2 regions of the Streptomyces sp. NPDC032126 genome follow, and region 2 is predicted to be linked to the other one. Evidence: riboswitches for the same ligand, from Rfam matches in the RefSeq annotation. Region 2 holds a riboswitch; the other holds the start of a gene.
What was found. A riboswitch is a leader RNA that binds a small molecule or an ion and turns the genes downstream of it on or off. The one in region 2 is predicted to bind cyclic di-AMP.
Positions count from the first base shown of each region.

Region 1 (7,328 bases), on a different contig from region 2:
GAGCAGGGCGAAGACCGGACCGAGGAGGAAGCCGGTGGGGTCCCGCTCCTCGAACTGCTGAAGCGGCAGCACGAGCAGCGCCCAGCCGATGATCGCCGCGAGCGCCAGCAGCCAGAGCAGGAGCGCGCGGTGGACGCCGAGGCTGCGCCACCGCAGATCCTCCAGCGCCCGCGCCCGGTCGGCGAGCAGCGCGGCCCGGTCCGGCCAGGCGCGGATGTGCGGCGGGGGAGGCGGCAGCGTGGAGCGCGGCATCGGGACTCTCTCGTGGGCGAGGCGGGAGGTGCGGGGCGGCGCGGGCGACGGCCGCTGGGACGACCGTTCCGTTGGATCATGATCGTCCCATGCCGGTCGTCGGGTGCCGACCGATCCAGGCCATGGACGGGAGCGCGAACGCCCGGGTCGGCCAAGGCATTTGAAGCACTCCCTCGCCCCCGGCGGCCGCCGTCCACCCGCGTCCCGCCCGGTTCAGACCACCCGCGTGGCCCCCGCGAAGGGCATCTCGTCGATCGGGGCCACGCGGACCGAGGACGAGGGGTTGGGGGCGTGGATCATCATGCCGTTGCCGATGTAGAGGCCGACGTGACTGATACCGGAGTAGAAGAACACCAGGTCGCCGGGGAGGAGTTCGGAGCGGGAGACGCGGCGTCCGGCGTCGATCTGGGCGTAGGTGGTGCGCGGCAGGGAGATGCCGGCGGAGCGGTAGGCGGCCTGGACGAGGCCGGAGCAGTCGAAGGCGTTCGGCCCGGTCGCCCCCCAGACGTAGGGGCTGCCGATCTTGGAGTAGGCGTACGCGATGGCCGTCGCCGTACGGGAGTTGGGGGCCTGAGTGGTGGCGGAACCCGGTGCCGCGAGGCTCTCGCGCGCGCCGCTCGCCGAGGCCCGGGAGGCGCGGTCGCCGGTGCCGGTGCCGTCGGCGCCGACGCGGGCCCGCTCCTCGGCGGTCAGCCGGGACAGCAGCCCGCGGGCCGTGTCCAGCTTGTCGGTGACCGTCTTCTTGTGCTGTTGCAGCTCCGCCTGGCGGGCCTTGAGCGAGGCCAGCTCGATGCGGGCGGCGCCGCGCAGCTGCTCGATCTCGCGCAGCTCGTTGCGTACGCGCGTGACGGTGGCGGACTGCCGGTCGCCCGCGCGTTCGGCGAAGGCGGCGCCGTCGAGATAGCGGTCGGGGTCGTCGGAGAGCGCCAGCTGCACGGCGGGGTCGAGCCCTCCGGCGCGGTACTGCGCGGCGGCCATCGAACCGAGCTGCTCGCGCGCCGAGTTGAGCCGCTCCTCCTTGCGGGCCGCCTCGTCCCGCAGCTGTTTGAGGTGCTGTTCAGCCTGTCGCGCCTTCTCCTTCGCGCCGTTGTACTTCTCGGTGGCGACCTCCGCCTCCTGGTACAGCTGGTCCACCTTCGCCTTCACCTGGGCGGGCGTCAGTTCCGGCTCGGCGTGGCCGATGCCGTCGAAGGCGGTGGCCGTCGCCGCGCCCGCGAGGGCGAGGGTGGCCGCGGTGCGGGCCGTATTGCCGCTGAGCGAGCGCTGTCGGGACTTACGGTGCGCTGCCACGTGGGACTGCACGTCCTTTCGTACGACCGCCGCGTCCCGCGACGCGAGCGGTGCGGACCGCGGGGACGGTTGACGCGTCCGGCGGCGTCCCGCACAGGGGGAGCGAGCCGCCGCCGGACCTCTTCGGCGGTGGTGCCCGACTGCCGCCCCTGGCCCGGGCGGCGGTGGGGAGCCGGTCACCTGGGGGAGGACGCTAGGCCCGGGTGTGTCGGGTGGATAACGCGATGTGCGGAAATGACACAAGTGGGCGGTGTGATGACCGTACGTGAGCGACGTGTGGCCTCTGAGGCGTCGACTTGGCGTGGGGCGCTGACCGAAGTGGGAAACGCGGGGCAGGCGGGAGGGGCGCGCTGCTATGGGGTGCATATATGCGGGTGCGTGCACATGCGACGGGCCGGTGTCGGGTGGCACATGCCGGGCTGATTAGCATCGCGCCCCATGGACGTACTCATCCATCTCTTCGTCGGCCTGCACATCATCGGCATCGCCGCGCTCCTCGGCGGCTTTCTCACCCAGATGAAGGCGATGGGGCAGGGCACCGCCCGCTTCGTGCCCGCGATGCTGCACGGCGCCGCGACGATGCTGGTCACCGGCGTGGTCCTGGTCGGCCTCAACCAGGCGGACGACCATCACGTCAACACCATCAAGATCGGCGTGAAGCTGGCGCTGCTCATCGTGATCCTCGGTCTCGTCTATGTGAAGCGGGACGACGAGAAGGTCGACAAGAGCCTGTTCGGCCTGGTCGGGCTGCTGACCACGGCGAACATCTTCATCGCGGTGCTGTGGACCTGATCTGCGCCCGCGCCGAGCCGACCGCGCCGGCGGCGACGGCCAGCCAGACCGCCACCGCGATCCACAGCAGCACCTGACCCGGCCCCCTCAGCCACGGCAGGTCTGCGGCGGTGGCGACCGACAGCGTCGCCGTCGCCGTCATGCCCATCGGGAACACCGTCGACCAGCGGCGCACGTCGTAGCGCGGCCGCGGCCACCGGGCCTCGCAGAACAGCAGTACGGCGTACCAGGCGAGGGCGAGCACCAGCAGGGCGATGGTCATCACCCGCAGGACGCCGCTGTCGTCGTCGCTCCAGAGGTAGAGGTGGTCGTCGGCGGCGAGCAGCTTGGCCCCCGCGAGCGCCGAGACGGCCAGGGCCCCGCCCGCCACCCACTGGTCCCCGGCGCCGACGGAGAGCTGCCGCGGGTCGAAGTGGGCGAGCGCGACGCCGTAGAGGACGAGGCCGAGCCAGAACACGACGAGCGACGCGTGCGCGAGCCAGGCCACCGCCTCGGCGCGCGCCAGCGTCGCGCCCAGTACGGCGAGGCCCTGCGTGGCCACACAGCCCAGGAACACCGCGCCGGACATCCGGCCCCGCCAGTGCCGTACGACGTCCACGAGCAGCACCGCCCAGAGCAGCGCCGCGATCTCCAGCATCACATCGGCGAGCGTCTGCCGCCCCGCCAGGGAGAAACGCGTCCCGAGGACGGTCGTCGCCGCCACGGCCGTGAGCGCGCCCGGCGTTCCCGCCTCGGCCTTCCACTGTTCCCGGTGCCGCACCAGCCGTACGACGAAGTCCCCGGCCAGCGCGACCCACGCGACCGACGCCAGCACCAGGGCGACGCGGGACAGCACGTCGTGATCGGTCAGGAGCAGCCCGACGGACACGATCCCGGTCGCCATGACAGCGGCCCCCGCCGCCGGCGTCCGCTGCGCCCACCAGACGCGAAGAGGTGAGGTCCCGGCCATGCGCCGATGCTAAGGACCTCGCGCCCCCGACGACCGGGGCCACGCGCACACCGCCGTGGAAATACGCGCGGGTGCAGGCGGGGGCGTGAGGTGGGGAGGGCGCGCGGGAGCGCGGATACCGCCTAGGCCGGTCTCACCACGCTGTGGATCGTCGACGCGCCGTCGTAGTAGATCGACTCCTCGCGGACGTAGGCGCCGGGCTTCGGGGCGTGGATCATCATGCCGTTGCCGATGTAGAGGCCCACGTGGCTGACGTCGTCGTAGAAGAAGACCAGGTCGCCGGGGAGGGCCTGGGAGAGGGGAACCGTGGTGCCGGCGTTGACCTGGTCGTACGTCACGCGCGGGAGGTCGACGCCGGCGGCCTTCCAGGCGGCCTGGGTGAGGCCGGAGCAGTCGTAGGAGTCGGGGCCGGTGGCGCCCCAGACGTACGGCTTGCCGATCTGCGCGCGGGCGAACGCGATCGCCTTGTCGGCCTTCGTGGCGTACGACGAGTCCGATGGGGCGGTGGACGAGCCGGGGGAGGTGGTCGATGTGCCGGACGGCGGCGCGGTGGTCTGCTGCTGCGCGGCCGCCTCCGCCGCCTGCTGCCGCGCCAGCTCCGCGGCCTTGCGGGCGGCCTCCTCCTGCTTCTGCTTCTCGATCGCCGCGAGCCGCGCCTTCTCCTCCGCCGTCAGCCGCGCCAGCAGCTCGCGCGCGTCGCTGAGCTTCTGCTGGACGGTGGCCTTGGCGGTCTTGAGGTCGTTCTGGGTGTCGGTGAGCGTCCGGAGGCTCTCGGAGGCCTCCCGGCGCTTCTGCATCGTCGCCGACTGCTCGGTGACGAAGTCGTCGACCGCGCCCTTCTGGCGGTCGGTCATCCGGCTCATCAGCTGCGTCTGGTCGAAGTAGTCCTGCGGGGTGTCCGCGAGCAGGAAGGTCGCGGTGTCGGGCGCGGCGGCACCGGTGCGGTACTGGGCGGCCGCGAAGGAACCCAGCTCCTCCCGCGCCTCGTTGAGCTTCTGGGTGCGCCGGGCGACGTCGTCCAGCAGGGTGTCGACCTGCTTGCGCTGCTTGGTCGTCTTCTCCTTGGCGGCGTTGTACTTCTCCGTGGCCGTCTCCGCCTGCCGGTAGAGATCGTCGACCTTCTTCTCGACCTCCTCCAGGCTGGGCCTGCCGTCGGCGGAGGGCGCGGCGTTCGCCGTCTGGGAGAGCAGGGCCACGGAGGTGAGCGCGGCGGTGGCGAGAGCGGGGGTGCGTATGCCGGCCATGAGCGGGCCCGCCGAACGCGGCTTGCGGTGCTGCGACGCCAAGGGAGGCGACTCCTTCCAATGTTCCGCCTACCGAGTTAGCTGTCGGGTTCGGGCGGAGGTTTGGAAGGGTTTGCCCTACGGCCTGTCCCGGGACGGGAGGCGGGCCGATTCACCCCAAGGTCGGTGGGTCCCCGGCTCCGGCTGCCGCGAGGGGGCGCGCCGGACTCGGCGGAGGCCGTGCGGCCCGGCGACGTTCGCCGGTGGGTGTCGTACGGCCCGCCCGGCACGGTAGCCAACTGGTGTGGCCCCTGTGAAGGTTGATGGGTGATATGCCCGATACATTTTCGTGACCTTGGCATGTCCGGGCCCGGGCCGGCGCGCCCCGTGGCGCGGCCATCACACAGGGTGGCGGCGGCCGGGTTTGGGGGACGGCCACCGGTTGTCAGTGGGGCCCCCTAGACTCGGAGAGCGATGAGCAGCCTCTTTGACGACAGCTTCCTGGCGGACCTCCAGGCCCCTCGCGGCCGCGAGGAGGAACCCCCGCCGCCGCCCGAGGACGATCACGCTCCGGAGCCGCTTCCGGACGATCTGTTCGGCGGGAAGTTCGACGTGCCCCCGGACCGGGACGCCTACTACCGCGACGGCGCCCCGCGCCCGGCCCTGGACGCCGCCGCCCTGGTCGAGGGGCTCAACGACAACCAGCGCGCCGCCGTCGTCCACTCCGGCACCCCGCTGCTCATCGTCGCCGGCGCCGGCTCCGGCAAGACGCGCGTGCTCACCCACCGCATCGCCCATCTGCTCGCCGCGCGCGATGTGCACCCGGGCCAGATCCTCGCGATCACCTTCACCAACAAGGCCGCCGGCGAGATGAAGGAGCGCGTCGAGCACCTCGTCGGCCCGCGCGCGAACGCGATGTGGGTCATGACGTTCCACAGCGCGTGCGTGCGCATCCTGCGCCGCGAGAGCAAGAAGCTCGGCTTCACCTCGTCCTTCTCGATCTACGACGCCGCCGACTCCAAGCGCCTGATGGCCCTGGTCTGCCGCGACCTGGACCTCGACCCCAAGCGCTTCCCGCCCAAGTCCTTCAGCGCCAAGATCAGCAATCTGAAGAACGAGCTGATCGACGAGGAGGACTTCGCCGCCCAGGCGACGGACGGCTTCGAGAAGACCCTCGCCCAGGCGTACGCGCTCTACCAGTCACGGCTGCGCGAGGCCAACGCGCTCGACTTCGACGACCTGATCATGACGACGGTCAACCTGCTGCGCGCCTTCCCGGACGTCGCCGAGCACTACCGCCGCCGCTTCCGGCACGTCCTCGTCGACGAGTACCAGGACACCAACCACGCCCAGTACGCGCTCGTGCGCGAGCTGGTCGGGACGCGCGAGCACGACGTCGACGTCCCGCCGAGCGAGTACGACATCCCGCCCGCCGAGCTGTGCGTCGTCGGCGACGCCGACCAGTCGATCTACGCCTTCCGTGGCGCGACCATCCGCAACATCCTCCAGTTCGAGGAGGACTACCCGGACGCCACGACGATCCTGCTGGAGCAGAACTACCGCTCCACGCAGACCATCCTGTCCGCCGCCAACGCGGTCATCGAGCGCAACGAGTCCCGCCGCCCCAAGAACCTGTGGACCAACGCGGGCGCGGGCGCGCGCATCACCGGCTATGTCGCCGACACCGAGCACGACGAGGCGCAGTTCGTCGCCGACGAGATAGACCGCCTGGTGGACGCGCGCGAGGCGAAGGCCGGCGATGTCGCCGTCTTCTACCGCACCAACGCCCAGTCGCGTGTCTTCGAAGAGGTCTTCATCCGCGTCGGCCTGCCGTACAAGGTCGTCGGCGGCGTCCGGTTCTACGAGCGCAAGGAGGTCCGGGACGTCCTGGCCTATCTGCGCGTCCTCGCCAACCCGGAGGACTCCGTCCCGCTGCGCCGCATCCTCAACGTGCCCAAGCGCGGCATCGGCGAGCGCGCCGAGGCGATGATCGACGCCCTCTCCCAGCGGGAGAAGATCAGCTTCCCGCAGGCGCTCAAGCGCGTCGACGAGGCGTACGGCATGGCGGCCCGCTCCACCAACGCCGTGAAGCGGTTCAACGTGCTGATGGAGGAGCTGCGGACGATCGTCGAGTCCGGCGCGGGACCGGCCACGGTCCTCGAAGCCGTCCTCGAACGCACCGGATATCTCGCCGAGTTGCAGGCCTCCACCGACCCGCAGGACGAGACCCGCATCGAGAACCTCCAGGAACTCGCCGCCGTGGCCCTGGAGTTCGAGCAGGAGTCCGAGGGCACCCCCGGCGGGCTCGCGGACTTCCTGGAGCGGGTCGCGCTGGTGGCCGACTCCGACCAGATCCCCGACGAGGACGAGGACGGCTCCGGCGTCATCACCCTGATGACCCTGCACACCGCCAAGGGCCTGGAGTTCCCGGTGGTCTTCCTCACCGGCATGGAGGACGGCGTCTTCCCGCACATGCGCGCCCTCGGCCAGACCAAGGAGCTGGAGGAGGAGCGCCGCCTGGCCTACGTCGGCATCACGCGCGCGCGTGAGCGGCTGTATCTGACCCGCTCGTCGATGCGCAGCGCCTGGGGGCAGCCGTCGTACAACCCGCCCTCCCGCTTCCTGGAGGAGATCCCGGCGACGCACGTGGACTGGAAGCGCACCGGTGCCACCCTCGCGCCCCCGAGCTCGGGCGTGGCGGCCTCGCTGTCGTCGACCCGCTCCCGTTCCTCCGCCTCGGGCGCGTCCGGCTTCGCCACCCGCCGGACGGACGAGAAGCCGGTGGTGTCCCTGGCCGTCGGCGACCGCGTCACCCACGACCA
Region 1 covers NZ_JBVIMA010000006.1:323,976-331,303, forward strand. Annotated here, with positions in the region: gene ACZ5NW_RS23875 (hypothetical protein) at 1-252, opposite strand, end outside; gene ACZ5NW_RS23880 (C40 family peptidase) at 466-1,542, opposite strand; gene ACZ5NW_RS23885 (hypothetical protein) at 1,981-2,334, shown strand; gene ACZ5NW_RS23890 (tellurite resistance/C4-dicarboxylate transporter family protein) at 2,312-3,283, opposite strand; gene ACZ5NW_RS23895 (C40 family peptidase) at 3,406-4,527, opposite strand; cyclic di-AMP (ydaO/yuaA leader) riboswitch at 4,578-4,750, opposite strand; gene pcrA (DNA helicase PcrA) at 4,981-7,328, shown strand, end outside.
Region 1: it holds a riboswitch for cyclic di-AMP, as region 2 does, so the genes downstream of both, ACZ5NW_RS23895 (C40 family peptidase) here and ACZ5NW_RS29815 (transglycosylase family protein) in region 2, are expected to answer to the same signal.

Region 2 (7,328 bases):
CTGCTCCGCGGAGGGCGGGTCGGTGACGGCGCCGTCCACGACCAGGTGCCGCTCCGTCATCCGCACACAGCCGACGTCCACGGACCGGGCCGCCCGCACATGCTCCTCGCCGACGACGAACTCGGTGGAGCCGCCGCCGATGTCCACGACGAGGTACGGCGGGGTGAGGTGCCCGCGGCCCGCGAGCTCCTTGGTCGCCCCGGTGAAGGAGAACTCCGCCTCCTGGTCGCCGCTGATGACCTCGGGCTCGACGCCCAGGATGTCCAGCACCCCGCGCACGAACTCGTCGCGGTTCTCGGCGTCCCGGGAGGCGGAGGTGGCGACGAAGCGCAGCCGCTCGGCGCCGTACTCCTTGATGACGGCCGCGTACTCACGGCAGGCGGCGAAGGTGCGCTCCAGCGCCTCGGGCGCGAGCCGGCCGGTCCGGTCGACGCCCTGTCCGAGCCGCACGATCGTCATGCGCCGGTCCAGGTCGACGAGCTCCCCGGTGGCGGGGTCCGCGTCGGCGACGAGCAGCCGGATGGAGTTGGTGCCGCAGTCGATGGCGGCGACGCGGGTCACTTCTCGTCCTCCTTCACGGACGTCACGTCCCCGTCCTTCTCGGCCTTCTCGGCCTTCTCGTCCTTCTCGGCCTTCTCGTCCTTGCCCGACGTCACACAGGTGCCCTTGGCCCACCACTCGGGGAGCATCGCGAGCGCCTCGTCGCCCAGGGGGTTCACGCCCGGCCCGGCGGCCAGCGAGTGCGCGACCAGGACGTGCAGGCACTTGACCCGGTCGGGCATGCCGCCCGCGCTCGGGAAGCCCGTCAGCTCCTCGATCTCGTCCCGCCGCCGGATGTAGTCCTCGTGCGCGGCCCGGTACCCGGCGGCCAGCTCCGGGTCGGTCTTCAGCCGCTCGGTCATCTCCTTCATCACGCCGTTCGCCTCCAGCGTGCCGATCGCGGAGTTCGCCTTGGGGCACGTCAGGTAGTACAGCGTCGGGAAGGGGGTGCCGTCCGGCAGCCGCGGCGCGGTCTCGACGACGTCCGGCTGCCCGCAGGGGCACCGGTGGGCGATGGCGCGCAGCCCGCGCGGCGGCCGCCCGAGCTGCTGCTTGAACGCCTCCACGTCGGCGTCGGTGGGCTCGGTGCGGGGCGTGGTCGGCGGGGGCGTTTCCATCGTTCCTGAGGGTGTCTTTCTGCTATCGGTCATCGGTCGGAGGCGTCGGACTGGTCGACCCCGTCCCAGACGTTGGAGTACCAGGGGCGGTCGGCCGCCCCCAGGTCGGCGCGGGCCTGCTTCGCCGCCTCGGGGTCGATGACGACGTAACCCGTCTCGCCCGGCAGCACATAGTGCAGCCGCAACCGGATCTGCTGCTCGGCGTAGGCGTCGTCCTGCCAGCGCGCCTTGAGGTCGCGCAGGTCCTCCACCCGCTGCCGCGCCTGCTCCCGCTCCCGTTGCAGATCGGCGATCTCGGCGCGCTGGGAGACGTACTGGCGCATCGGGTAGGCCAGGGCGACGATCAGCGAGCACAGCACCAGCGCCAGCAGCGCGGCCCGGCCGGTGAGCCGGGAGCGGCGGGCCTGCCGGCGGGTCTGGGAGCGGTAGACACGGGCCGCGGTCTGCTCGCCGAGCAGCCGGATCCTGGTCGCGGTGGAGAAACGGTCCCGGTCCTTGACGGCCATCTCTCACTCCCGTTCTCACACGCGCGTACGTCCCCGCACACGGTACGGGACCGAGTACGGGGACGTACGGACGACGCCTCTTTGTGCGGCTACGGCTCAGCCCTGTACGGCTACGGCTCAGCCCTTGAAGCGCGGGAACGCGCTGCGGCCGGCGTACACCGCGGCGTCGTCGAGGATCTCCTCGATGCGCAGCAGCTGGTTGTACTTGGCGACGCGCTCGGAGCGGGCCGGGGCGCCGGTCTTGATCTGGCCGCAGTTGGTGGCGACGGCCAGGTCGGCGATGGTGACGTCCTCGGTCTCGCCGGAGCGGTGCGACATCATGCACTTGAAGCCGCTGCGCTGGGCCAGCTCGACGGCGTCCAGGGTCTCGGTGAGCGAGCCGATCTGGTTCACCTTCACGAGCAGGGCGTTGGCGGTGCCCTCCTCGATGCCGCGGGCCAGGCGCTCCGGGTTGGTGACGAACAGGTCGTCGCCGACCAGCTGGACCTTGTCGCCGAGCTTGTCGGTGATGACCTTCCAGCCGGCCCAGTCGTCCTCGAACAGCGGGTCCTCGATGGAGACGAGCGGGTAGGCCGCGACGAGCTCCTCGTAGTACTCCGTCATCTCGGCGGCGGAGCGCTCCTTGCCCTCGAAGAGGTACTTGCCGTCCTTGTAGAACTCGGAGGCGGCGACGTCGAGCGCGAGGGCGATCTGCTCGCCGGGCGCGTAGCCGGCTTCCTTGATCGCTTCGAGGATGAGGTCGAGGGCCTCACGGTTGGAGCCGAGGTTCGGGGCGAAGCCGCCCTCGTCACCGAGGCCGGTGGACAGGCCGCGGCCCTTCAGCACCTTCTTGAGGGTGTGGTAGACCTCGGTGCCCCAGCGCAGCGCCTCGGAGAAGGACTCCGCGCCGATCGGGGCGATCATGAACTCCTGGATGTCCACGTTGGAGTCGGCGTGCGAGCCGCCGTTCAGGATGTTCATCATCGGCACCGGCAGCAGGTGCGCGTTCGGGCCGCCCAGGTAGCGGAAGAGCGGGAGGTCGCTGGCCTCGGAGGCGGCGTGGGCGACGGCGAGGGAGACGCCGAGGATGGCGTTGGCGCCGAGCGAGCCCTTGTTGTCGGTGGCGTCCAGGTCGAACATGGCCTGGTCGATCAGGCGCTGCTCGGTGGCGTCGTAGCCGACGAGCTCCGGGCCGATCTGCTCGATGACGGCGAGGACGGCCTTCTCGACACCCTTGCCCTGGTAGCGGTTCGGGTCACCGTCGCGGAGCTCGATGGCCTCGAAGGCACCGGTGGAGGCGCCGGACGGGACGGCGGCACGACCCGTGCTGCCGTCGTCGAGGCCGACCTCGACCTCGACCGTGGGGTTGCCTCGGGAGTCCAGGATTTCCCGGGCTACGACGACGTCGATGGACGGCACGAGCATCTCCTTCTGGGATGTGACGCTGAGAGAGTGCGGGGCCCGAGGGCCTTGCGACTAGAGCCTAACCGCCCGAGGGGCGTCGGCAGCCGACCGACCGCCCTGTGGACGCACTGACGGTACACATTGTTCCTGCCCGGAACAAAGGGGGAGTGCTCAACAGGCACACGGGAGTGGTCGACCGGCACAAAGGAAAGTGGCCACCAGGCAAAGAGAAACCCCGCCCCGGTGCGTACGGGGGGAGACGCACCGGGGCGGGGAGCCCGTGGGGACGGGGGGTCGCCCTCATGGGTCCTCACGGGGGAAGACCCGGACCTGAGGGCGGTGTGGTCCGACGGGACCCGGGGGTCACTTCAGGTGCAGCTGCTGGCCCGGGTAGATGAGGTCGGCGTCCTGGACGATGTCCTTGTTCAGCTTGAACAGGTGCTGCCAGCCACCCTTGACCTTGTGCTTCTGGGCGATGGTGCTGAGGGTGTCGCCCTTGACGACCTTGTACTCGCCGTCGCCCTTCTTGACCTTCTTGCCGGTGGGCGTGGTGACCGTCTTGCTCGACTTCGGGGTCGTGGCGGCCGGGCGCTCGGTGGAGCGGGAGGCGCTCTGCTCGGTCGAGCGGGTGGTGGTCGTGGTGTTCGACGCGGTGCCGGAGCCGCCGGTGTACGTGGCGCTCGACAGGCCCGTGCCGCAGACCGGCCAGGCACCCTTGCCCTGGGAGGCGAGGACCTTCTCGGCGATCTCGATCTGCTGCGCCTTGGTGGCCTGGTTGGCCTGCGGGGCGTACGCGGTGCCGCCGTACGCGGCCCAGGTGGAGGCCGAGAACTGCAGACCGCCGTAGTAACCGTTGCCGGTGTTGATGGACCAGTTGCCACCGGACTCGCACTGGGCGACCGCGTCCCACTCGGAGGCCGTGGCGGCGGAGGCGCTGCCGGCCGCCATCAGCGGGGCGGCGACGGCGGCGGTGGTGACGCCGGCGATGGCGATGGCGCGGGTGGCCTTGGACGGACGACGGTGCTTGCCCTTGCCGGAAAACAGCATGGATCGATCCCCTCACCGACGCCTGCGAGGTGAGCTGTCGGGTTCGGGCCGGTTGAGTTGCCCGGTCGCACACCCTGCGGTGCGCGACTTCACCCCAAGCCGGTCCAGCGTGAACTGCTGGGCCCGGCACTTACCTTGGGTCCCCCGCTCCTGCCTACGGCGCTTGACGCGACGACTGTTCCCGGGCGGCCGCTGGCAGGATTCGGCGTTGCGGCAGCCGGGGCTCGGGTTGCCGAGCGGTCACGACCGTAGACACGCGCTCCGCGGAATTTCAAAGACGATCAGGGCTTCTGAGACTCATCCCACACTTTCACCAAACCGGACATTCCGGAGTGAAGTGGGACGCTAACTCCCCTGATTCCGCGCGGTGTTTCCGCCCTATTTGCCCGCGACGGACAGGGTCTGACCGGGCATGATGGCGCTGGGGTCGGCACCGATGACGCCCTTGTTCTGCTCATAGAGGGCATTCCATCCGCCGCTGACGCCAAGGGAGTCGGCGATGGAGGCGAGCGTGTCCCCGACGCGCACCGTGTACGAGCCGGCCGCCTCCTGGGCGCGGGCGCCGGCCTCGGCGCTCTCGTCGGCACTGGCCCCGCGATGCTTGCCGGTGCCGATGGCGCCGGTGTCCACGAGGCTCCAAGAGCCCGCTTCCTGGCCCGACTTGTCCGAGTTCTCCGCTTCCGGGCTCGCTGTGGGCGAGCTGTCCGGCGCCTGCGCGCCACCCTTTCCGGTGGACGCTCCGGGCGTACCGGCGGTGCCGGTCGCGGCGGACGAAGAGGGCGAGGGGGACGCGCTGTTCGCGCCGGCGGCCGGGTCGGTGGAGGCACCGGTCGAGGAACCGGACGAGGGGGAGGAAGTGGAGGAACCGGACTTGCCGGACGAACCCTTGGACAGATCGGACAGTCCGGAGGAAATGGACGAGTCGGACGAACCATCGGCCACGCCGGTGTCCACGTCGAGCGCGCCATTGGCCTGGGTGAGCCCGGACGTCAGCCCGCAGGTGCCCCACGCGCCGATCCCCTCGGCGGCGAGGACCTTCTGCGCCACGGCGATCTGCTGGTTGCGGCTGGCCTGGTCGGCGCTCGGCGCGTAGTCGAGGCCGCCGTACCGCTCCCAGTCGTCCTGAGTGAGGCTCAGCCCGCCGTACTCGCCCTTGGCCGTATCGGTGGCGCTCCAGGAGCCGCCGGTCTCGCACTCGGCCACCTTGTCCCAGACCGTGCCCTCCGCCGCGTTCGCACCGGCGGCGCCGAGGAGCGGAATGGCGATGGCGGATCCGGTCACTCCGGCCGCGACGAGGAGCGCCGGAGCCTGACGGGGGCGACGGTGACGACCGTTCCCGGAGAGCATGCGGAAGCCTTTCTCACGACAATCCTGACCGCGCGACGGGCACGACAGGCACGATGAACCGGCGCGGCCCGCCCGTCACACTGACGAGTGAACGTAGCGGCATACGATCACTTGTCACAAGTTCATGCCGCGTAGATCACGTGAAGATCACAGAGTTGAACGCGCGTCATCTTCGCGTGGGCGGACAGGTGCTGGGTGGGGCGCATTTCCGGTCAGGTCCCCGCAGGTGTGAACTTCACGGGCAGAGTGCGCAGTCCGCGCATGATGAGCCCGCCCCGCCACCTCAACTCCTCCGGATCCGCCGCCAGTTCGAGATCGGGGAGTCGGGTGAGGAGGGTGGCCAGCGCGGTCTGGCCCTCCAGGCGGGCGAGCGGGGCGCCCAGGCAGTAGTGGATGCCGTGGCCGTACCCGAGGTGCTGGTTGTCTCGGCGGGAGAAGTCGAGGGTGTCGGGGTCGGAGAAGCGGGCCGGGTCGCGGTCGGCCGCCGCCAGGACGACGAGCACGGGATCGCCGGGGGCGATGTCCTGCCCGCCGAGGGTGATGGGCTCGGTGGCGAAACGCCAGGTGGCCAGCTCGACGGGGCCGTCGTAGCGCAGGAGTTCCTCCACTCCCGTCTCCAGGAGGGCGCTCTCCTCGCGCGCGAGGGAGGCCTGGAGCCGGGCGCGCTGCTCGGGGTGGGTGAGCAGGGCGTAGGTGCCGTTGCCGATGAGGTTGACGGTCGTCTCGAAGCCGGCGAAGAGAAGGATGAAGGCCATCGCGGCCGCCTCGTTCTCCGTGAGGTGCTCGCCGTGGTCGGAGGCGCGGATCAGGCCCGAGATGAGGTCCTCGCCGGGTGCGGGCTCGGCGGGGAGCTCCTCGCGCTTGCGGTGGATCAGGTCGGACAGATACCCCCGCATCTTCTTCACCGACCGCGCGACCCCGCCCCGGGGCCCTCCCCCGTGCCGGATCATCATCCCCGCCCAGTCCCGGAAGTCGTCCTGGTCCTCGCGGGGGACGCCGAGCAGGTCGCAGATGGCGTAGATGGGCAGCGGGAAGGCGAACTCATGGATGAGGTCGGCGCTGCCCTTCTGCGCGAACCCGTCGATGAGACGGTCGGTCAGCTCCTGCACCCGCGGGGCGAACTCGGCGACCCGGCGGGGCGTGAACGCCTTGCTCACCAGCCGCCTCAGCCGGGTGTGGTCCGGCGGATCGATGTTCAGCAGATGCGTCATCAGCTCGGCCTTGCGCTCCCCCGGGATCCCTGTCCTGCCCCTGGCGTGGGCGGGCTCGTCGTGATGCTCGGGATTCTTGGAGAGCCGCTGGTCCGCGAGGGCCTGCTTGGCGTCCGCGTACCGGGTGACCAGCCAGGCCTCCACACCACTGGGCAGAGTGGTCCGCCGCACGGGCTCGTGCTCCCGCAGCCAGGCGTAGGCGGGGTAGGGGTCGGCCGCGAACTCCCAGGTGAAGAGGTCGGGGGCGGGTGGGGTTGAGGGTGTGGGGGCGGCGGGGGTGGAGCTGGAGGCAGGGCCGCCGGGAGTGGGGGCGGGGGTGGGGGTGGGGGGCGTGGGCTGGTCGGTCACTCCTCGACGGTATCCGGGGTCCCGGCGAGGAACTTCTTCGCACCCGGGTGCCCGAGGTCGGCGGCCCGTTCCGTACTAACCCCGCGCGCCCTCGGCTGCCCGTATCGCGTCCCGGTAGGTACGGGCCGCCGCTCTCAGGGCCGCCTCCGGGTCGACGCCCTCCGACTCGGCGCGGGTCGCCAGCGCCAGCAGCTCGTAGCCGATGCCGTCCGCTGCCGGGAGCGGCACGTCCAGGCCGGCCGTGCGGACGCGGGAGGCCAGCTTCGCGGCGAGGGCCAGGCCCGGCTGGTGGAGGGGGATGCCGTCCGTCACCGACTCGCGGCGCTTCT
Region 2 covers NZ_JBVIMA010000009.1:88,534-95,861, forward strand. Annotated here, with positions in the region: gene ACZ5NW_RS29795 (Ppx/GppA phosphatase family protein) at 1-561, opposite strand, end outside; gene ACZ5NW_RS29800 (DUF501 domain-containing protein) at 558-1,157, opposite strand; gene ACZ5NW_RS29805 (FtsB family cell division protein) at 1,187-1,663, opposite strand; gene eno (phosphopyruvate hydratase) at 1,781-3,067, opposite strand; gene ACZ5NW_RS29815 (transglycosylase family protein) at 3,410-4,093, opposite strand; cyclic di-AMP (ydaO/yuaA leader) riboswitch at 4,098-4,265, opposite strand; gene ACZ5NW_RS29820 (LysM peptidoglycan-binding domain-containing protein) at 4,472-5,440, opposite strand; gene ACZ5NW_RS29825 (cytochrome P450 family protein) at 5,653-6,999, opposite strand; gene ACZ5NW_RS29830 (nucleoside triphosphate pyrophosphohydrolase) at 7,075-7,328, opposite strand, start outside.